4 regions of the Paenibacillus sp. SEL3 genome follow, and region 2 is predicted to be linked to each of the others. Evidence: a T-box and tRNA genes for the amino acid it is inferred to sense, from the RefSeq annotation. Region 2 holds a T-box; the other regions hold tRNA genes.
What was found. The T-box of region 2 lies ahead of leuS (leucine--tRNA ligase). A T-box ahead of a tRNA ligase gene usually reads a tRNA of that ligase, here a tRNA-Leu.
Positions count from the first base shown of each region.

Region 1 (5,844 bases), 2.5 Mb from region 2:
CGCGCATGGAAGACTGTAAAGCTCAACTGCAGGGTTATAAATCGGGCTTTAGAGCATAGAAGATTAATAATAACGCTTACAATGCAACTATGCTTCTCACATCTCCTTTAATCTCTGTTTTTCATCCCTTTTTGAAAATGACAAGCATGTCAATATTGGCGTAGGGTAAAGCGTTATTGGCCTTTTTTTGTAAAAAGAGAAGAAAATACGCTATATGTACCAGCTAAACACCGATTGAACCCGCTTTTATAAGAAGAAACACCTTAATTCGCTCCATTTGCGGTGCGATTTACTGTTTTGAGCAAAATACGATTTTACAGCGCCTGAAGGCTTTATACAGCTTTTCCAGGCTTGCAACCCTTCTTTAAATTGTCTAAAATTTAATTGCTGAATATTGAATGAGGAGAGATGCTATGACCGTTTATGAATATGATGCGCAAACCCTGCAAGGGAAACAAATTCCGTTATCCACATTTGAAGGGAACGTTCTTCTTATCGTGAACACTGCCAGCAAATGTGGGTTAACCCCCCAATACAAAGCGCTACAAGAGCTATATGACCAGTATCATGAACAGGGGCTCGAAATTTTGGGATTTCCCAGCAACCAGTTTGCCAAACAAGAGCCAGGTTCCAATGAGGAGATCTCCGAGTTTTGCCAGATCAATTATGGTGTCACCTTTCCGATGTTCGCCAAGACAGATGTCAATGGCGATCAAGCACACCCCTTATTTCGCTACCTGACCCAAACAGCTCCGGGGGTATTAGGGTCCAAAGCGATCAAATGGAATTTCACTAAATTCTTAATTACAAGAGAAGGTAACGTATTTAAGCGCTATGCACCGCAAACCACGCCAGATAAGCTGGCGGGAGATATAGAGAAGCTTTTGCAGCAAAACTGATATTCTTCATTATCACAGTTAATAAACGACCTGTTGCAACCGTGGCTTCCGTGGCTAAAGAATATAACGAAAAATGCTTAATAAAAAAAAGCATCCTTTCACGTAAACCGTGTCAGGATGCTTTTTTAACTAGATCTTGCATATAATGCGGTCGAGAGGACTCGAACCTCCACGGGCGTACGCCCACTACCCCCTCAAGATAGCGTGTCTGCCATTCCACCACGACCGCAAATCATAATGTATTGAGGCAACAGATTTATTATACTCTCTCATCAACTATTTGTAAACAAAAATATTATAATTATTTTAACTTACATATATGAGCGATAATAATACCGTCCTGCATAAAGATAACCGCTTGCTGAACTATGCATTAATGTTGCCCCCTTACGGATTATCAGAACCACCTAGCACTTAACTAAGTAATTAATTTGACGAAATAACGTATTTACGATTGTAAAAACACGTATAAAAGTGTATCATAGTTTCAGATGGTTAATTCTAACATGTTTACTGATGATTATTATAACATACCAATTATTCCGTAAGAATCCGTAAGGGGCGATTTCTTTTGAACAACAAAATGCCTGTCACCTCCTTCGGGTGGGCCATCAAACAACGGCTTGTCGAACTTCGACTGGATCAGAAAACATTTTGTGAGACACACAATATTCCGCCTTCACGCTTGTCCAATCTGATTCACGGCACCCGCAAAGCACAAAGGTACAGAAAACAAGTTGCTGCAATTCTGAACATCGACGATAACGATTATAAGGAGGCATCGCCACTCTAAATCCAACAAGCATTCCAGTTACATACAGGTCATTCCATATCACCAAGAAACCAAATAAACCCGTAAAGCGAACCCCTCCAGTTCGTTTACGGGTTTTCAACCCAGACAATCTTTAGCCAAAAAAATCATTCCGGCTTTGTTTTATCCTTCTCACTTTTTTGCTTACGATATTTCGCAAATTCAACATATTCTAAAATAAAATTCTGTTCTTCCGTCTCAAGATCTTCTGCCTGGCAATTCAATGGCCCCATCACTCCAAAAAAATAAGCAGCCTTCTGCTCCTGAAGTACGCCTTCTCCCGGCTTAATCCCTTTCATTAACCAATCGAGCGATACATTAAAAAAGTCCGAAATCTGAATTAAATGAGTGGTACCCGGCGTTGTTTTCCCCCTTCTCCAATCACCGAGATTCCCTGAACTGATTTTAAGCTTTTCACAAAATGCCTTCTTGGTCATTCCCCGATCTTTAATCAAAGCTTCAATCCGTTGATAAATAGTTTGATCTCCCAAAATGTTTCCCCTCCGAAACAGTAACTTTTTCTGAAATAATTTTCATTTTTCAGCCTTACTCATTAGTAATCCCCATTAAATCCTAAGCAACCATTACCCCATAGTAGAATTGCGCTGGTTTTTCTCTTTACGAAAGCGGGTAAATTCAATATACTCAAGTATAAAATTTCTTTCCGCCTCACTAAGCGGTTCCCCCTGGCAATTCAGTTGCCCTGAAGCGTCAAAAAAATAAGGGTCTTGCGACTCCTTTAGCACCTCACCCTGTATATCTCGACCCAGCATAATCCAGTCCAGACTCGCATCAAAAAAAGAAGCGATTTCAATGAGTTTATTCGTGCCCGGCGTCGTTTTTCCTCTTTTCCAATCCCCGAAGTTCCCTGTACTAATGCCTAACTGCTGGCAGAACGCCTTTTTCGTCATTCCCCGTTCCTTGATGAGTTCCTCGATGCGATGGTAAATAGATTGCATAGAAGTTCCTTCCTCCCTAGCAGGCTCTCAAATAACGATATCATGTTCTCTGTTCCCATTTCAAAGATCACGTATGCTAAAATTACCGAATTATGTATGTTGGTTTCCATTATACCACAACACGCAACAAAAACCGCCTGTTTTCCGAAGAAAGGGCGGTCTTTAAGCCAGTCCACTTACGCCAATCACGTAGCAGAGTTGTCGATTTTAAGTAAAATATGCTTCAATTCATTCAAAGTTTCACTCAGATGCAATAAATCTTCTTCTGGCAGATACACCAGTCTTTCTTGAATTTTATTGGAGAAGGTATGAAATACCTGTTCACAAAAAGCATCGCCTTCCTGTGTAATCGCCACATTCACGACTCTGCGATCCGAATCACACGACTGGCGGTCAGCCAACCCATGCTCCACCAGTTTGTCCAGAAGAGGAGTCATGTTCGGACGTGAGACATTGAGCTGTTTGGATAAATCAGATACCGTAGACGAACGTACTTCACGCAGGAGCATTAGCACCTGAAAGTTATTAGGCGACAAGTGTAATGGGAAATCGAGCGGACCGTAGGTGAAAAATTTCTTCTTCACAATCGGAAACAAGCCCAAAATATTTTCTGATATATTTCCTAACAGTTGAGTGTCCATATTTTTCACCGTCACTTCATAAGTTTATACTTATCATTCTATAACATTATGGCGTTATATTATACTATGGAATCATTATTTCATCATAATCATTACTTTATTACATCATTACACAAATAAAAAAAGCCTCTACCGCGAGAGACTTTTCCGTTCATTCCATTGATGCGGTCGAGAGGACTCGAACCTCCACGAGCGTACGCTCACTACCCCCTCAAGATAGCGTGTCTGCCATTCCACCACGACCGCATAACAAAATATAAATGGTGAGCCATGAAGGACTCGAACCTTCGACACCCTGATTAAAAGTCAGGTGCTCTACCAACTGAGCTAATGGCTCATGCTGTTCATCCAAGCTGTCCGCCATTAGACCAGACCTCAGGAATTTCCCTTAAGCATGCAACATGTAGTCTATAAAGACAACAATGACCCGTAGGGGATTCGAACCCCTGTTACCTCCGTGAAAGGGAGGTGTCTTAACCCCTTGACCAACGGGCCTTATTATTATGCGCCAACTTGGCGACAAAAAAGAGTATATCAAATAGAATAACAAATGGCAATACTTATTTTTGAAATTTTAAAAAAAGCAGTTTTTATCATTATAAAATGCATGTTCACTTACATTAACTTATCTATAATCATCTAATCCCTGAAAAATTATGATAAATGATTGCAATATCACTTATATTTACTTATAATCACTTACGAGATACCGAAATCATTATATATCAGAGGAGCTTTCTATGTATCAGGAAGAACGAATGTTAAAAATCGTTGATTACTTACAGCTTCACAAGCGTATTTCGGTGGATGATATTTGTGAAATTTTTAATGTTTCACGGGATACGGCCCGTCGAGACCTGGTAAAACTTGAGGAGCATCAAAAAATTATTCGCACCCGCGGCGGCGCCCTTCTCCCTAAACTGCATCACGATCCAATTGGAAATTATAACGAAAGACTGCTTACTGTATCTGAGGAGAAACAAGTGATCGGACAATTGGCTGCCAACATGGTACGAGATAGGGATCGTATTATATTGGATTCCTCTACCACCGTACAGGCGTGTGCAGAAAGACTGAATGTGCAGGAATGTTCGGTTATCACCAATTCAATTAATCAGGCTGACGTACTATCTGGAAAAGACGGTGTCTCCATTCATCTGTTGGGAGGCCGCCTGCAAAAAGAACACCGATATGTATATGGCTCGTCCGTAATCGCCACTTTGTCTCACTATTTTGTAGACAAAGCTTTTATCGGGATTGGAGGCATATCATCTCACGGACTAAGCCTGATTCATGAAGAAGACGGTATGCTGAAGCATCAGATGATGAAACAGGCGGATCAGGTGATCATCCTTGCGGACCATTCGAAATTCGGAATTAATTTCCCGTATCGTTTTGCTGATTTATCTGAAGTTAATATCGTGATCACCGATCGCTTGCCAGAACCAGAAATGCTGGAAATTTTGCAACATCATGATATTGAAGTTGTTGTCCCCTCATGAAATATGAAACTGCTTAGCTAGAACTCAAGATTTATCACAGAGATATCGAAAGACAGGAGTTGGAGAGAAATGAAACTGTTTGCGATTGATATGGATGGAACACTGCTGAACGAGGAAGGAAAAATAAGCAAAGTGAACGCGGAGGCTATACGCCAAGCACAAAAGCAAGGCGTTCAGGTGACAATTGCCACCGGTAGAGCCGCTTATGACGCCTGGACAAAGCTAGAGGAAGCAGAACTTATAACTCCCGTCATTGGAGCAAACGGCGCAACCGTACACGATGTGCATCGTCGTCAGTTAACCTCTACTCCTATGGGCCGCAGTGAAACGTTTGAAGTGCTGAGCTGGCTGCACGATAACGACTTTTACTATGAGGTCATGACAGACCGCGCTATTTATTCTCCACAAAACGGACATCAGCTACTTGCTGTTGAAATGGATCGATTGCTGAGCGCCAACCCGGATATTTCGCTAGATACATTATTACACGCAGCCGAAAAACAATATGAACAGACCGGACATACCCGCATCGCTTCATATGAGGACATTCCACTGGATGTAGAGATTTATAACGTGCTCTGTTTCTCCTTTGATCAAGCCAAATTGGATCGGGGCCGTGAGCGTTACCAAAGTTTTCAGGGCCTGAACATGGTCATCTCTTCAGACCGTAACTTTGAAGTCGAGCATAAGGACGCGTCTAAAGGTAATGCATTGCGTTATCTGGCGAATCATCTGAGCATTCCCATGCAGGAAGCTGTAGCGATTGGGGACAGTTACAACGATATCTCCATGCTGACAATGGCAGGAAGAGGCATTGCCATGGGCAATGCAAAAGACGACATTAAGGCCGTCTGCTCCGAAGTGACTCTGACTAATACGGAAGATGGCGTCGCTCATGCTCTGTTGAACATACTTAAGACAGTTGAGGCTGACACTGTGAAATAGAAGTCATTGGCTGCTTACAAGACAGGTTGACGTCGCTTCATGGCGTACGCAGCACGTTCGTCTCTCCATTTAAACGAATTTCAGTCC
Region 1 is NZ_CM137725.1:4,661,060-4,666,903, reverse strand. It holds gene ACYCS5_RS21500 (glutathione peroxidase) at 414-899, shown strand; tRNA gene ACYCS5_RS21495 (tRNA-Leu) at 1,046-1,128, opposite strand; gene ACYCS5_RS21490 (hypothetical protein) at 1,471-1,692, shown strand; gene ACYCS5_RS21485 (helix-turn-helix domain-containing protein) at 1,818-2,201, opposite strand; gene ACYCS5_RS21480 (helix-turn-helix domain-containing protein) at 2,295-2,669, opposite strand; gene ACYCS5_RS21475 (MarR family winged helix-turn-helix transcriptional regulator) at 2,855-3,310, opposite strand; tRNA gene ACYCS5_RS21470 (tRNA-Leu) at 3,474-3,556, opposite strand; tRNA gene ACYCS5_RS21465 (tRNA-Lys) at 3,572-3,647, opposite strand; tRNA gene ACYCS5_RS21460 (tRNA-Glu) at 3,734-3,805, opposite strand; gene ACYCS5_RS21455 (DeoR/GlpR family DNA-binding transcription regulator) at 4,051-4,812, shown strand; gene ACYCS5_RS21450 (Cof-type HAD-IIB family hydrolase) at 4,882-5,757, shown strand.
Region 1: it has a tRNA-Leu gene. The T-box ahead of leuS (leucine--tRNA ligase) is inferred to sense a tRNA for this amino acid. The anticodon was not compared.

Region 2 (5,844 bases):
TCAAGTAGGCAGCGGAGCCTCACTATGCATCCATGGAAGCCGGATTACAGAGGAGGACCGCTTCCTTCTGGAAGAGCTTATGTCCCACATCAGCAGGCCGATTCGGGTTAAAGAATCTTATACTCGGATCACGTCGGATTTTTCGAGTTGTGGTCCTGCTTTCTTGGCCTTTTTTATGGACCAGTGGATTCAAGCCGCAGTTCAAGCTACAGGTATGGACCGTACGGAGCTATGCGCACTGGCCGGTGAAATGATCATCGGAACTGGAAAGCTGCTCACGGAAGGCGGGATGACACCAGCCGAGTTACAGGCCAGAGTAGCGGTTCCCGGAGGTATTACCGCCGAAGCTCTCGCACTGTTGGACATCAGCCTGCATAGTGTCTTTCCCGAGCTGATACAGGTAACGCACAACAAATATGAAGAGGACATGCAAAAGATAGATGTCTCCTTCGGCTTAAAGCCAATTAACCGGCAACAATATTAACCAGCTTACCTGGAACAGCAATTACCTTGCGGATCGTTTTGCCGGCCAGTGCCTGCTGAACATTGTCCAACGACACAGCGAATGCTTCCATCGCTTTAGCATCAAGATCCTTGGCAATCGTTGCACGCTGCACAATTTTACCATTCACTTGCACAACAATTTCCACTTCGGCGTCCACCGTCCATGCTTCATCATAAGCAGGCCAAGCCGCGTAGGTAATGCTATCATTGTGCCCCAGCAGCTGCCACAATTCCTCGGCCAGATGGGGTGCAAGCGGCGACAGCATTTGCACGAAGTTTTCCATTGCTGCACGCGGCAGAAGGTCTGCTTTATATGCATCGTTGGTGAAGATCATCAGCTGGCTGATCGCTGTATTGAAGCGCAGTGCATCCAGATCTTCGGTTACTTTTTTCAGCGTTTTATGCCAAGTACGATTGAACTCATCGCTACCGCCGTCATTTGTAATTTTATCGTTCAGGCTACCATCCTCGGAAACAAACAGGCGCCATACGCGGGACAGAAAACGATGTGCTCCCTCTACCCCATTCTCATTCCATGGCTTGGTCGCTTCCAGCGGCCCCATAAACATCTCATAAATACGCAGCGTATCGGCGCCAAACGTATTGACAATATCATCAGGATTAATGACATTACCGCGTGATTTACTCATTTTTTCATTGTTGTTGCCCAAAATCATACCCTGGTTGACCAGCTTATAAAAAGGCTCTTTCGTTTCCACTACGCCGATATCATACAATACCTTATGCCAGAAACGGGCATACAGCAAGTGAAGAACCGCATGTTCAGCTCCGCCAATATACAAATCAACAGGCATCCATTCACGTTGTTTCTCTTTGGATACAAGCTCTTTGTCATTTTTCGGATCAATAAAGCGCAGGTAATACCAGCAACTTCCTGCCCATTGCGGCATTGTATTCGTCTCGCGACGTGCTTTCATACCTGTCTCAGGATCAATGGTTTCCACCCAATCTGTTGCGTTCGCCAGCGGGGATTCACCTGTACCTGAAGGCTTAATATTGTCCATCTCCGGCAGTACGAGCGGAAGTTGGTCCTCAGGAACCGTTTTGATCGTTCCATCCTCCAGATGAATTACCGGAATCGGCTCGCCCCAATAGCGTTGACGGCTGAACAGCCAGTCACGCAGGCGGTAAGTGACTTTGCCGTGTCCTTTGCCCTCGGCTTCCAGCCATTCAATCATCTTCGGAATCGCTTCCTCGTTGGTAAGTCCATTCAGCGGGCCTGAATTCACGTGCGGTCCATCCTCAGTATATGGCTCATTAGCCACATCTCCACCTTGGACAACCTCAATGATATTCAATCCGAATTGCTTGGCAAATTCCCAGTCACGCGTATCGTGAGCAGGTACAGCCATAATCGCTCCAGTTCCGTAGCCTGCCAGTACATAGTCAGCAATCCAGATCGGCAGCTTTTCGCCGTTCACTGGGTTCACTGCATAAGCTCCTGTGAATACGCCTGTTTTATCCTTGGCCAGATCCGTACGCTCCAGATCGCTTTTACGAGCAGCTTGTTCACGGTACTGTTGTACAGCATCCTTTTGCTCAGGCGTAGTGATAATATCCACCAATCCCTGCTCTGGTGCCAGCACACAGTAGCTTGCGCCGAACAGTGTATCTGGGCGAGTTGTAAATACTGTGAGTTGCTCGTCATAGCCTTCAATTGGAAAACGAACCTCTGCCCCGGTAGACTTACCGATCCAGTTCCGTTGCATATCCTTAATACTCTCAGACCAATCCAGTTCCTCCAGATCATCCAGCAGACGATCCGCGTATTCCGTAATTTTCAGCATCCATTGACGCATTGGTTTACGGACGACCGGATGACCGCCACGCTCACTCTTACCGTCAATAACTTCTTCATTCGCCAGCACCGTTCCCAGCGCTGGGCACCAGTTCACAGGTACTTCAGCTACATATGCAAGGCCGCGCTTGTACAGCTGGATGAAGATCCATTGTGTCCATTTGTAATAATCAGGATCCGTCGTGCTGATTTCACGATCCCAGTCGTAGGAGAAGCCGAGCGATTTGATTTGACGGCGGAAGTTATTTACGTTTTTCACCGTAATTTCGCGTGGATGCTCCCCTGTATCCAGCGCATGCTGCTCCGCAGGCAGACCGAAGGCGTCCCAACCCATCGGATGCAGTACGTTGTAGCCGCGCATTCTTTTATAACGTGAAACAATATCCGTAGCTGTGTAGCCCTCCGGGTGGCCTACATGCAGGCCGGCTCCAGATGGGTACGGAAACATATCCAAAGCATAAAACTTCGGTTTGCCCGGCTCTTCCCCGGTGCGGAACGTCTTGTTCTCATCCCAATATTTCTGCCATTTTGGTTCAATACTTTGCGGTTGATAGCCGTGCTTCGGCTGTGTGTCTGTCATTGTCTTTTCCTCCTCAAACGGTATGCAACAAAAAAACCTCTGCATCCCGTAGCGTGTCAGCGCTAGGGACGAGAGGTTATATTCCCGTGGTACCACCCTAGTTAGCAGAAAGCGTTCTTCGCGTTCTACTCCCTTTGCACCTGATAACGGAGGTGATCCGATGCGGGTTAATAACAGGATACAAGCACCAGTATAGGGCGTTCCTGCGTTGGACGCATATCTCCGAGGCGAGTTCACTTTGTGCTGTCAACCGGCTTGCACCACCCGCCGGCTCTCTACATGTCCAGACAAAGCTACTATTCCTCATCAGCGATTGTTTAACCGTTAATAATGGCACTATTATATTGAAAACCGCGAAAAAAGTCAAATAAGGACTACCTTTGGTGTTAAGAACCCTCTCCATACTAAATTTTCATGACACATGCATACGAATGTTTTATAATAATTCCGAGTTAAATCGCTTCAAGCTGAGATGAGTTGAGATAAGAAAGGTGAGCTGAGACATGGCACAGATTAAAATTTACGGAATAAAAGAGACTCTATATCCAATCAAAAAGCAATTTTCAGAGGTGATTCATTCTGCTGTGGTGGATGCGTTCAAATATCCTCCTGACAAGAGGTTTCATCGTTTTTTCCCTATGGATCGGGAAGATTTTATATATGCCGATGGTCGCTCTGAGGCGTACACCATTATTGAAATCAGTATCTTTGAAGGCAGAACGACAGAAGCTAAGAAGCAACTCATTAGCCTGTTATTCCAAAGAATTAACGATCTTTTGGGTATTTCTCCACAGGATCTTGAGATTACTATATTTGAAACACCCAAACAGAACTGGGGCATTCGGGGTGTACCGGGTGATGAGCTTCAGTTGAACTATAAAGTGAATATATAAGTGCAAAAAGACGCCCTTCATGTCATCATGAAAAGCGTCTTTTTTTTCCCATATTCGTTCAATGAATCCATGCTATTTTACAGCAACATAAAACAGTCTCGCCGCGTCATCTTCTGCTTCTACCCATTCAAAATCCGCATATACCTTCACATCGCGAAAACCCGCTTTGGACAATTCTGCCTTCATCCAGTCTGGGTCATAGGCACGTTGTACATGTATTTCCTCGAAACGCTGGTATAGATCGCGTCCTTCATGTTCTGCTTTCGCAAAGATACTAAGATGATGCTCAATTTCACAACGGGGAGTGTCCAACGCACATGTCCAGATATATGAGATAGAGCGTTCGTCCAGTACGAAAGGCTGCTCTTCATCATAACGTAAAAACGTCTGGGGATGATGCACATCGAACAAAAAGGTTCCGCCAGGCTTCAGACCAGCATGCGTTCTGCGAAAAGTAGAAATGATATCTTCTTCCTCCAACAAGTAATTCAGACAATCGCAAAAAGAAATTACAGAATCCACAGGCTCGGGTAAAATCCATTCTCTCATATCCTGCTGTATCCAGCGAACGCTTCCCTCACGAAACAATCGCTGTCCCTGTGGAGTAGTTTCCATTTTGCGACGGGCTACTGCCAGCATGTCAGAGGATAAGTCGATTCCAGCCACTTCGAACCCTGAATTAACCAGGGGAATCGTAATTGAACCCGTTCCGCAGCCCAGCTCGGCCACCGTATGCGGCATCCCGTACTGATCCCAAGCCTGCCGTGCAAAGCGCAACCAGTCCGGGTACGGCATGTCCTGCATCAGCTCATCATACACATAGGCAAACTTCCGGTAAGAAGCCATTTTTTATTCCCCATTCCCGTCCTTCGGTTTCGGCATTTTCTCCACCAGGTAGGTCCAGTTTTCCTTTTGTGTAACCATTCCTTCCTTCATCAGCTTGCCCATCGCACGCTTGAAGGCGGATTTACTAATACCAAACCGTTGCTTGATAATATCGGGTGGTGTTGCATCGGAGTAAGGCATGCCGCCGCCCGGACGCTCTTTCAGAAAAGCAATCAACCGATCCGCATCCTCATCACGGCCCACTTCCTTGCGTGGCGACATTGCCAGATTGACCCGACCGTCTTCGCGAACAAGCGTGACCCGTACCTTAACCTCTTCGCCCAAGCGAAGCATCCGGTTGCGTTCTGAGGAGTGAATCATCCCAATCGCGCCAAAACCAAGCACCCCTCCGTCCACCAGAACGAATGTACCCATTTGAAGCGGCTTGTACACAGTCGCCTGCACCCACGTATTCAGCCACGAATCAGGGGCGTGGAAGCACAACGGAGCCAGTTCCTGTTCCCCTGCCAGCTTAGCCCGCAATCTGCCTTGCTTGTCATGCTCCATAATGGCATACACGTAGTCGCCCACCCGAGGATGCAAATCTCGGTTTTCTGGCAACTCACGAATTGGCAGCAAAAGCTGACGACCCAATCCCATCTCCAGGAAACAACCCAAACGCGGGTGCACATCGGCCACCTCAAGCTTAGCCATTTCGCCCAACGACAAGAACGGCTTTTTCATGGTTGCGGCCAAACGGTCCTCTGTATCGTGAAAAATAAATACCTCCAACCGTTCACCAACTTCAATTTCACGTGTCAGCTCCGTATAGTGCAGCAGCACATCCTGCTCACCAACAGTGAGAAAGTAGCCGAAAGGAGATACCTCACGATCCACCATAATGGTGACATAAGTACCGGCGATCAAACTCATACCTTTTCCACAACCTTAGCATCCGACCAGAGTCGTTCAATGTTGTAATATTCGCGCTCGTCGCGATGGAAGACATGCACTACGACATCCCCCAAATCCATTAGAACCCAACGGGCGGAATCCATTCCTTCGATTCCTTTGATAGTTACACCTTCATCATGAGCGCGTTTGCGAATTTCTGTTGCAATCGCCTGTACCTGTGTATCCGAATTACCGTGGCAGATGACAAAATAATCAGCTACTAGTGATATTCCCCGCAAATCCAGTGCGACAATATTCATTGCTTTTTT
Region 2 is NZ_CM137725.1:598,029-603,872, forward strand. It holds gene comER (late competence protein ComER) at 1-484, shown strand, start outside; gene leuS (leucine--tRNA ligase) at 465-2,903, opposite strand; T-box leader at 2,965-3,222, opposite strand; gene ACYCS5_RS02920 (tautomerase family protein) at 3,407-3,796, shown strand; gene ACYCS5_RS02925 (class I SAM-dependent DNA methyltransferase) at 3,869-4,642, opposite strand; gene ACYCS5_RS02930 (CvfB family protein) at 4,646-5,554, opposite strand; gene rsfS (ribosome silencing factor) at 5,551-5,844, opposite strand, start outside.

Region 3 (5,844 bases), 2.1 Mb from region 2:
CCGTTTCCACCGTGGACCCACTGTATAGCGTCTCGAACAGACGTTGTGCCTGCTCAATACATCCCTCGTGCAGTCCCTTTTCCTTCATGACCTTAAACAGCAAAGAAATATACAATGGTACGACTGGAATAGCCGAACTGGATTGTGTAACCAAAGCTTTATTCACAGAAACGTAGGCTTTTCCATGATAACGTTCCAGTTGCTTTGTTAGAGTATGTGCTGTAGCTTCCAAATCATTTTTAGCTTGGCCAATGGTTCCTTTACGATAGATAGCCTCCGTAATTTCGGGACCAATATACGAGTAAGCCAGTGTGGTTACCCCTTCAGCCAGCAGATCAGCTTCTTCCAACGCTTTTAGCCACAAGGACCAATCTTCGCCACCCATTACCGTGATGGTGTTCTCAATTTCCTCCTGCGTAGCCGGTTCCAGCGTAATTTCTGATACGACACCTGTATTCGTATTCACTGTTTTATTAGAAAAAGACTGTCCGATAGGCTTGAGAACGGAATTAAAAGTTTCACCCGTATCGGGATGTGTCCGTCGCGGTGAAGCGACACTATACACAATCAGGTCTACCTTGCCCAGCTTTTCCTTTACCAGCTTCAATGTCTCCTGCTTAATTTCATGAGAAAAAGCATCTCCATTAATGCTTTCTGCTATGTAGCCAGCTGCTCTGGCCGCTCTTTCAAAGGCTACTGTATTATACCAGCCTGCTGAAGCCGTGCGCCCCTCTGATGCGGGACGTTCATAGGATACCCCTATGGTATCCGCTCCCAGCCCAAAGCTCGCAGCAATACGAGAAGCCAGCCCATATCCAGTAGATGCTCCGATCACAAGTACCTTTTTAGCTCCTTGTATTGATGTACTGTCTTTGATGTAGTTGATCTGACGATTAACATGAGCCGCACATCCTGCAGGATGTGCAGTCGTACATATGAAACCACGAATTTTCGGTTTAATAATCATTGTAAATGGTCCCCCTACTTTGGCATTCATTTAATATGGATGGAATGGTTGTCCAGTCATTACTATATAGCAAATCAGCTTGTGGCTCAACATATAACATAGCACTTGAAGGCAGCCGAAGAAAACCGCCGCAAACATCGTAGTCTATAACGCTTTTTTACTCCACTATTCATTTTGAATCATATTCTAACAACATCACATCTTCTCCTTGCTGTTGTCTTATTTTGATATTAGCTCTTCCCCAAGAACACATTAAATCAATTATTTCATTTGCTGTTATACCATATTCCGTTATATAATACTCCACTTTTGGAGGCATCTGATTATACACATGTCTGCCAATGATGCCATCCTTCTCAAGTTCACGGAGCTGCTGTATAAGAACCTTTTGAGAAACGCCTGGAATACTGCGCTGTAATTCACTTGTCCTCTTTCTACCAGACATTAGTAAGCATATGATTAAGGATTTCCACTTACCTCCGATGATCTCAAGTGTTGCTTCTATGCCTAAATTATATTGTTTCATACGACCACCTCTTCAACGCTAAAATAACTAAGTTGATCTGATTAATTCTATAATCCCATATATTTACTCTAAGTACCATGCACACTTTCTAGTAACTATATTACTTTATTGTGTGTATTTACTTTTTTTATAGCGTACAGAATAATAAGACGTACCAACAAAAAACAAATGATGCTATGTAAGAAAGGTGATTTATGATGAAAACTCTCGTGATTTTAGCACATCCGAATATTGAAGATTCCAGAGTAAATCAAAGATGGAAACAAGAATTACTTCAGTATACCAATGAAATTACTATTCATGAGATTTATAAAGAGTATCCAAACTGGAGCATTGATGTTTTGAGAGAGCAAAAGTTACTTGAAACACATAGTAATATCATATTTCAATTCCCTTTATATTGGTATAGTTACCCACCTTTATTAAAAAAGTGGTTCGATGATGTTTTTACTCACGGATGGGCTTATGGTTCACAAGGTGATAAGTTAAAAGGAAAGAAGCTAGGGATAGCCATGTCCATTGGCGATAAAAAAGAAAATTACTTACCTACTGGTTCCGTTTCTTTCACTGTTGATGAAGTTATAGCACCTTTTAAAGCAAGCGCAGTACATGTTGGCGCCATAACATTACCCTATTTCGCTGTCTTTGGAGCCTCGTTTCAAGCAAGTGACGAAGACATTAATCAGAGTGCAAAGGATTATATCAAATATATATTTCAGTATAAATAAAATAGTTATAATAGTACACGCATCTTACCCATATAAAAACAGGCTCTTGGTGGCATCCAGCCAATCCAAGAACCTGTAAATGTTAGGCATGATGCGGTCGAGAGGACTCGAACCTCCACGGGGGGTTAGCCCACACGGACCTGAACCGTGCGCGTCTGCCAATTCCGCCACGACCGCATATTATGTATTCACACCGATGTTTTTCAATCACGGTAATTTAGATTATATCTTCCATAGAACATAAAATCAAGCTATTTTTATCTTATATTTTCTATGAATCATTCCCGTAAATATAAGAAAATCACTGGATATCACAAACCAAATATGGTAAAATGGATTCATCAGGAAAGGAGGTGCGTCAACATCAATAATCACATGTTGAGCGTATCCCTTACCCGGTCCGTTATTCTCTAATTTACAGAGTTGACGGAGGCGCGGGATACGGATCAAAGCTTTAATTAAGCGCCACGGGTAAAAAGACCGTCCTCGGACGGTCTTTTTTATTTCAACATCATCTATAAGATTACATACTGTACTGTGAAGAGGTGACACGATGTCGATTAGACCCGCAAATGTGGAAGAGCTCAACGAGTTGGCAGCCATCTGGCTAGATGCTTCCATAGAAGCCCATCATTTTATTGCTCCGCAGTATTGGACATCCCAAGTTACCGAGATGGAAAACAGGTACCTTCCTCTCGCTCAAAACTACGTTATCATACAAGATGATCATAGCATTGGCGGCTTCGTTTCCATGTTGGATGGATACTTGGCGGCTCTATTTATACGTGTTGATTCTCAAAGAAAGGGCTATGGCAAGCTACTATTAGATTGGGTGAAAAAGCAGCATGACGAAATTCAATTAAAGGTGTATCAGTCAAACACGAAAGCATTTAACTTTTATACTAAAAATGGATTTACCGTTCAAGCAGAATCTGTGGATGCCGAAACTGACGAGAAAGAATTGGTAATGGTATGGACAAAACATGAACGATAATGAAGTACCTTTAGCTATATAGTCTTCTTATTTAACCCATAGACCTCGGTATATAAAATCTCTTTACACGGAGCAAAATCCTGTTCAGCCAACGCACCTGGATAGCTCATAATTTGAAGCCGCAGATCAGCCTGTCCTTTTCTTAAAGGGGGCTGTACATAGTCAAAATGGTTCAGATGAAACCCCAAACGTTCATAAAAACCAATTCTTCTCTGAGTCCATTCATCCACTGGTGGCTCAACTTCCAGCACTACCGGTTTACCGGACTGTAAAATAAACTTGCTCATAAGCTCTTTACCTAACCCGCCACCCCGTATAGCCGAATCTACGGCAATATGCTCTACAAACCGAAAATCTGTAAACTCCCAGCCCGCCAAAAAAGCTATTGTTTGCCCTTGTTCGTCTTTTTTGGTAAGTAAACGATAACACGGATGATGAAGAAGAGCCCTCTGTGACTCGAATGTCCTGCATTCCGTTTCAGGAAAAGAAGCCTCCATAATCGCATATACTTGAGAGAATTCAAGTTCATTCATTTATACTTTCAACTCCTCTAACGTTAACTTGTTGGTCTACTAATGTTATTTACATTACGGTCCTAACCCTTTAGACCTTGTTTAATTCCATAAGCGTCAGCAATATGTGTTCCAACAGCTCTGGAATGTCTTCCATCTGATCTTCGTTAATTTGTCTGGAAAATCGGAGTTCAATCCTGTTTTGGTATGTAGATGTCCTCTCTCCGTAAATCTGACTAAGCGTTTGTACCGGTCGAAGATCGGGCTTCCAAATTTCGGTCAGTATATTTTCAATCCGGCTGCATTGTGACTCAATATCACGAATTTCCATGTAAAAACTCAACAACAAGACACATCCCGGAATTTGATCTTTGATTTCCAAAATTTCCGCAGCCAAGTTGTTTAAATCCGCCTTTAGTTGAACCTCTGCTGTCACACTCGGGTGTTCTCTCAGTCTGAATTGGACAGCAAATTCACGTGACATCACAGACATTTCCAATCTGTCGATCCGCTGTGTAATGTCAATACGTGAATCCAAATTATCCAGATCGTAAACAGCATTTTCTATAGCCACTTTTAAATTATCAAAAACGGTCGGGTCGAACATGTGCAATTCACCTCTGCCTATCGTTACAATTTATTTCCCAAGTCATGTCCAAGTTTGTTCCTAATCTAAAGAGTATACCATATATATTTTCCTCCAAGAAATGTGACCTTTAAACGGAACTCCTGGGACAAACTTGTGAACATGCAAAATGAAATTCTGTAACAAAATATTCTATTATATTTATTTTATTGATAAATATTCCTTTTTATTATTCCAATTTCCTGGTGATTGATATACAATTAACTCAGAAACAGTTACTAATATATTCATATAAATGAATATAAATCCCAAAAAAGAGAGGGCTCTTATTCATGAAAAAAGCGTTGTTGGCTTCATTAGGTTTTGCACTTATGCTAAGTACTTCTGCTGGTGTCGCATTAGCGGAAGAAACAAATTCCGTACCAGCCGCAAAGGAATCAACTCTCACCTCTGCACTTGAATATCATGAACAGGAACCAAATGATAGTTTTGAACAGGCTAACTACTATTTTATAGGTGATGCTGTTATCGGAAGACTTGGTGCAGAGGGAGTGCCTGGAGTCTGGGAAGCCTACGATGTATATAAAATCAAGGCTTTTGAATCACAAAAAGCTCATTTTACAATTCAGGGAGACAGATATTCAGATTCCTGGTTGCAGATGACTGTTTACGATAATACTGGTAGTAAAATGAAACGTTCAAGAGATGGTCAATATTCTTTAGATGTAGAACTTGAAAAAGGTAAAGAATACTACCTAGCCGTCGAGGTTTTTCCAGGACTTCAACCTGGAGGACATATATTTGACTATAAAGTCTCTTCTGAAGCTGTAAGGTAGACTAATTAAATTTATGTAACTTTTCAAGTAGTGAATCATTATTTAATGCCCGTTGTCGTATTGGATACATGCAACAGGCACATATAAAAACTAAAAAATCCTAACTACACCAAAAAGCCTCACCCCTTTCTCAAGGGGCGAGGCTTTTGTAGTTCATTCATTCTTCGGTACAGTCATTTAGATCACATCTATTTCTTACGACAAACGAGAACTAAAGTCCTCGTAGGAGAACTGACGGATTACCTTAATGCCTTCTTCGTCGTTGTAGCTGGCGATGGCTGGCAGGTTGACTCCGTTGAACATGTGGTTTTTGACCATCGTGTAATGGGCCATGTCGCAGAATACAAGCTTGTCTCCCGGCTTCAATGGCTCTTTAAAGGAATAGTCACCAATTACATCTCCGGCCAAGCACGTAAGCCCACCAAGTCTATAAGTATGTGCATACTCACCAGGTTTGCCTGCATCAATGATATTCGGGCGGTAAGGCATAGCCAGCACATCAGGCATATGACATTCAGCCGAAGTATCCAGAATGGCAATATCCATTCCGTTCTTCATCGTATCCAATACAGTAGCCACCAGATATCCAGTATTCAAAGCAATAGCTTCGCCTGGCTCCAGATAAACCTGCACACCATATTTATCCTGAAAATATTGAATACAGCGTACCAGCGTGTCCAGATCATAGTCTTCTC
Region 3 is NZ_CM137725.1:5,069,093-5,074,936, reverse strand. It holds gene fabV (enoyl-ACP reductase FabV) at 1-967, opposite strand, end outside; gene ACYCS5_RS23440 (winged helix-turn-helix transcriptional regulator) at 1,137-1,493, opposite strand; gene ACYCS5_RS23435 (NAD(P)H-dependent oxidoreductase) at 1,691-2,221, shown strand; tRNA gene ACYCS5_RS23430 (tRNA-Leu) at 2,314-2,398, opposite strand; gene ACYCS5_RS23425 (N-acetyltransferase) at 2,775-3,215, shown strand; gene ACYCS5_RS23420 (GNAT family N-acetyltransferase) at 3,230-3,748, opposite strand; gene ACYCS5_RS23415 (hypothetical protein) at 3,819-4,334, opposite strand; gene ACYCS5_RS23410 (hypothetical protein) at 4,646-5,149, shown strand; gene nspC (carboxynorspermidine decarboxylase) at 5,345-5,844, opposite strand, start outside.
Region 3: it has a tRNA-Leu gene. The T-box ahead of leuS (leucine--tRNA ligase) is inferred to sense a tRNA for this amino acid. The anticodon was not compared.

Region 4 (5,844 bases), 180 kb from region 2:
AATATCTACCCGGTTAATACCTGGGAAGGAAAGATCATAAGGAGTGCTATATGCGTTTGGGGCATTGGGACTCCACACCCACAACAGGTTATCCAGATGATGGACATGAGTAAATCGATCATACATTAAATTCCACAACTTGGCGTAATTTTGCTTGTCTCCCCACCAAAACCAGTTGCCGTTCATTTCATGATAGGGCCTCCATAAAACAGGTACATCCGCGTCTCGTAAGGTCTTAAGGGACAGAGCCACCTCATCCAGATCGGCGATCAGTTGTTTATATTGCGGGGTACCTGGCGTGATGTAACGATTAAATTCAGCTTGAGTAATTTTTGCTTGTACGTTTTTCCACGTTTTGGGTTTGCCCGGTAGCGCCTGATGGAAGGTAACAGCTACGATTCCGCCGCCCCGACTCCATTGGATAGCACTATTCACAACATGCTGACGTTGCTCTCGTAGGGCCGTAAGAGACTGATTGGCTAATCCTCCAAACTCATAGCCGTGAAGCCCTGCGTATTGTCCGCTGATTTGTTGTAGCTTGTTATTTTGTTCATCCGGTGCCTCTAAGTAATCATGCTGCCCGGAAATTAGCATACCATCCGGTACATTAGATAGGTAGGCAAGTAATTGCTTGGCTTTGGCAGAGGCCTGAACATTAATTGGCGGGGCGGCATCGGCAACAATGAACGATTGCTGAGAGCCGCTGAAGAGTAAAACAAGCATTAGCAGTAGCACCCTCTGTAACCAAAAGCGTGTTGAGTGAGATTTCATGGCGCTCCTCCTTTGATGCATGGTAATGGGATTAGTATTTTTCTTTTTGCTTTCTAAGCTGTATATAGGCACTAATAATAATCACCAGCAGACTAATCATGGCCCATCCATTGAATTCCTGTGAGTGTATCCAGTTGTCCCATACAAGGAAGCCTAAAATTACAACGAGCAAACTCATTGTGAGATACATTTTGGTTTGTGCTGGACGTTGAGTGCGTTTCGAAATCCAATGTATGATGCCGAAAACGATGGCTGCCTGAAATAAAAATATACCCATTATCATTAAACTTGCTAAAAAGATTGGGGACATCGGTATCCTCCTCCTGGGTTTACAAACAGAATATGCAGGTTGTAAACGGAATGTGGATTCTTGGATGTGAATTTAATTGCAAGTTGAGTAAACAATTGAGCACTGGTTACGATCTTGAACAAGTTGACTAAATTATACCATAACTACCGTCCTGCAATGAAAGACGTCTAAATACCCACTCTACCTTGATTCGACATCAGACTTTATATTCAGCGAAATATTGACATAAGGGGGTACACTTCACATATATGAAGATGCAATCAGAAATATGTGGTAAGTATATACATAAAAGCAACGCGAAATCGACGGAAAAGTTTGGTATGATTAAAGTGGATTGAAAAGGAGGTACTCTTATGAATGAAGAAAACAGACCCTTCTCTAGATCAGCAGATGCTGAAGGAGCAAAAGCGAACTTTGATGCCAATCAGCGGAAGCTTCACTCCGAGGGAGTGCCTAGCTTATGGCGTCAGGTCAGCAACCTGCTGATTCTGGTTGGTGTGATTGCATTGATTATCATTTTAGGTCGAGTGCTCTAATGAGATATCCCAAAAAAATCAAAAAAAATTTAAAGAATTAGGGATGTGAAATGGTGCTAAAGGCAGCTTTACTTTTTATATTGGCTGGCATCGCTGAAATTGGAGGAGGATATTTGATTTGGCAGTGGCTGCGGGAAGGGAAGACATGGTATGTCGGACTTTGCGGCGGATTAATTTTAGCTGTGTATGGAATTATTGCTACCTTTCAGGTATTTTCCTCCTTTGGGCGTGTATATGCAGCATATGGTGGTGTCTTTATTGTTCTTTCCATTGCATGGGGCTGGTGGATTGATAAAAAGACACCCGACTTGTACGATTTCATTGGTGGATTGATTTGTTTGGTCGGTATAGCTGTAATCCTGTTTCCGCGATCAGGATGATAGGACGAAAAACCCTTTTTTTATTTTTTAAAAACATGACTATAGGTCTACAAAAACAAGCTTCATATTCCGAAATAGAACTTAAGGAGGGGGTTCTATGAACTGGAATCAAATGAAGCTTAGATTGAAATTTGGCAGTACCATGCCAAAGAATGAAGGTAATTTCTCTTTTGGTATCATGTGTGGACTCTTAATCAGCATCGTGCTGTGGATCTCGATCATTGGCTGGATCATGCTGATCTTTAAGTGATTTTACGAAATCGCTGTACATATCAAAACAAATGCATTAAGGGCTACTTTAAACCTATGTCCTATTACCCATGCTTTATTTTGTGAAATCGTTACGTAACTTGTCTATCCCGCGACCTATGGCTTCATCGATCATATCAGTAGCAGCAGGTGTATCCGCATCAGTGTCAGGAATGCGATTAAATCCTGGCTCGCGCTTGTCCAGGGATTGTTTATGTTCAATTTGATCGTCAGTACGATTCTTTTCAGAGTTATTATCTCTCATAGCACATCACAGCTCCTTTTATTAGGTACATTCAGCTTCTATACTTTACATAAACGTTTGTACTCCAGACTAAACGTTGATAAAAATAAAACCGGGGGGAGTAAATCCCGCCCGGCACTTCCCAAACAACTAGCGATGCTCAATCAGATCAATCGCTCCCAGAACAACATGAGCCAGTCCGAAACCGAGAATGCCTGTAGCTGCAAGTTTGTACTTACTGCTCAGCAACACAGCGCCTGAAGCCGATACTACCGTTCCAAGAACAGCTGGAATCATACCTTCACGCATTCGTAACACCCCTTCTGGTAGTTTGGAAAGACGTTTATTAGTGTAATTCAAATGTGCATAAGTTATACAAAAAGAAAATTTTATTATTTTTTTAAAAAAACACTTTACAATCCGATGAAATTATCGTATTATATGTTGGTGCCCGGTTGAACGACATTTACATAACGAGAACACTTCTGTGTTTCTCAGATACTTGTAAGACAAGTAAGTGTAAAGAGTAGCGTTCCTAAGATTATGCCGGGGTGGCGGAATTGGCAGACGCACAGGACTTAAAATCCTGCGGTAGGTGACTACCGTACCGGTTCGATCCCGGTCCTCGGCACTATTGTTTTTTTGAACCCCTTGATTATCAAGGGGTTTTTTATTTTTTTAGTGATTGAAATCCTCGATTCCATATCACAGGATCACAGGGAGTGAGCGCCTTTTTCGCTCCTGGGGACGGATTGGGGACGAACTTTTGGATCGAAGACATCGAGGTGTGCTTTTGTTTTACGACTAAGCTTCTTGGTGACGTGAGCATAGGTATCTGAAGACACCTGAGATGTGGAATGTCGCAATTGATGTTGAATCTCCTTGACAGATGCTCCCTGGCCAAGCAAATACGTTGCATTTGTATGGCGGAGACCATAAAGTGATACATTACGGAAGCCGTGCCGCTCACATCAGTTTTTCCACTGCTGGGACGGCGTTGTATGGTAATAGGGTTTCCCTGTACCTGAATGAAAAACAAAGTTACGATCCCCGCCTTTCCATGTCCCATTTGCCTTTGCCTCAAACCTTAGTTTACTCATGCCTTTAGCATGAGCGACCAGTTCCTCCATATACCACTGCGGCATATCTACATATCGTTAGATGCTTCATTCTTGGTATCTGTAATGTCCGCCTGGCCATTTTTGGTGCTTGAAATGCTCTCGTCAATCCTCAATTTGTTGTTTTCAAAGTCGCAATCGTCTTCGTCTAAAGCAATTAACTCACCGCGTCGGAATCCAATACGAGGTAGTAAATTAATTGGTAATGAAATCGAGGGAGGCATCATGACTAGGACCTTATTTCGAATAGCGAAAGAAGGTCGCCGTATTGAAAGAAATTCTACTGCTCTTACTGCTTATAACTCGCGCGATGGAGAAGCTATTTCTTTAGGGCAATATAATGATGGTGGAGCCTTACTCTTTATGGATAATGGAAGTCTAAGAGGAAGTCTATACGGAGATTCAAACGGGTTTCATTTAGGGAATATGGCTGGAGTATATATCAAATACACGGAATATGGTTTATTTTTAAAGTGAAATAGATTTCAGTAATGCGACAGTAAGCGGACTAAAGATCGGTGCCGTTGAAGGCGTTCAGAACAAATTGACCAGTTTACAAAATGAAATTGGAGAAATTCGTGGTGATCTTTTTAACGGTTTAATCATTAATGCTACTTTTGATCCGGGTACTAGAAAATTAAAACTATACAGTCAAGGAAGAACGGTAGTCACCGTCAATATTCCAGCAGGTGGAAGTTCTAGTAGTTCGACAACATCATGTTTACTGTATCTTCTGCCGATGGGAATATTAGGACAATGTACTATGCAGGAGGTGCGGTTGTTGCTACGGCTGGCAGTGCATTTGCGGATCCAATCAAATCTTTAGTCGGAGAGAAGGTCGCTGGGGAATATGTAGTCAAGGGAAATGGGAATTCACTTTCCGAAAATGCCATAGTCGTTGACGGGAAGGTGCACGTGCCTTTGCGAGCTGTAACATTAAAATCGATGATGTATATTTAGCTATATTAGTTTCAGCTTCTTGTATATTTTTCTTTGTTTCTTCAACATTTTTTTCTCTGATTTCCGCAAACTTATCTGAAGTAGACTCCGTCTTCTTAGAAGAAATCTCAAGAGACTTCACCATATTTCCCTTGTCACTTTCTGTATCTGTTACAAATCTCTCAAGCTCAGTTTTCCTCTCTTCCAAATTATAAATAGGCCATCCTTGGTATTTACCTGCGACAGTTTTCACTTCAGCATTTGCTTGTTGTGAAGAAGAATTATTCGATGAATCAATTTGAATTGTCTTTCCATCCACTTTTAAGTTCACTCTAAAGAAGACTTTAGATTGATCGAGGAAGGATACAGTTTCTTGGAGATACTTGATTCAAAGATAAAGGAGTTGTTAACGACAACAAATTATACTAAATATCTTGAACTAAAACATCCAGCATTAGAAGAGGAACCAGAAAAGCAAACTCAGATATGAATAATACTGCAACTTACGAGATAATTCCTTCACAGCAAAGATGATAATGATACATTGATATAAACAAAAGCCCTCTTAAACGGAGGGCTTTTACTTTTATAACAGAGAATAGTATTAGACTACCTTCATTAATAGAAACAACTTATATCTCTCAATACGTCTATTGAATAGGAACGCAAATTTCGCAATAATGATTATTAATAAGTTCAACTGTATATCGCTCTAAGATAGGTCTGGTTTCATCTAAGCTGAACCTTTGATTTTCCAACTCCAGGAATATTTCAGCCCAAGCTTTTTGAACAGCTTCTGCTGTATGATTTATCTTAAAAACAGCGTATCTTCCTCCACTAATGTTGCTCAGGATTACTTCATAAGCATCAACACAGTAATCATTTGGAACAATCAAACACGCATCGTAGCGACAATTTTCCGGTTTTACAAATGTAGGATTATCTTGAGCAATACCGAGGATAATAGACGTATTATTAAATAATTCATTAGATTCAACCCAGAATTTAAATTTCTCCATTAGTTGTGAATTTGCAATTCCATAAGGACCAATCTGTCTCATGTATGCAATTCTACAAGACGGTATTTTTTCAATTTCAGCCTTCATATCTTCTTCTCTTTCTTTTTAAAGTACATCGATGTCTGAAATCATCTTATAATGCTTTAAAATGATAAACAACTCAATTTTAAAAATAGTCAAATTAGCGCCTAATACCATACATTGTTGAGCAGACTTATAGCGCCTTATGGTATTCAACAATCATGTCCCGTTTGTTGAAAAGCCTTCGCCGTTTATAC
Region 4 is NZ_CM137725.1:415,837-421,680, reverse strand. It holds gene ACYCS5_RS02120 (glycosyl hydrolase) at 1-771, opposite strand, end outside; gene ACYCS5_RS02115 (hypothetical protein) at 803-1,081, opposite strand; gene ACYCS5_RS02110 (hypothetical protein) at 1,435-1,617, shown strand; gene ACYCS5_RS02105 (YnfA family protein) at 1,671-1,997, shown strand; gene ACYCS5_RS02100 (hypothetical protein) at 2,095-2,247, shown strand; gene ACYCS5_RS02095 (hypothetical protein) at 2,323-2,511, opposite strand; gene ACYCS5_RS02090 (hypothetical protein) at 2,641-2,799, opposite strand; tRNA gene ACYCS5_RS02085 (tRNA-Leu) at 3,036-3,121, shown strand; gene ACYCS5_RS02080 (hypothetical protein) at 3,462-3,635, opposite strand; gene ACYCS5_RS02075 (hypothetical protein) at 3,834-4,085, shown strand; gene ACYCS5_RS02070 (hypothetical protein) at 4,465-4,866, opposite strand; gene ACYCS5_RS02065 (AraC family transcriptional regulator) at 5,198-5,653, opposite strand; gene ACYCS5_RS02060 (hypothetical protein) at 5,807-5,844, opposite strand, start outside.
Region 4: it has a tRNA-Leu gene. The T-box ahead of leuS (leucine--tRNA ligase) is inferred to sense a tRNA for this amino acid. The anticodon was not compared.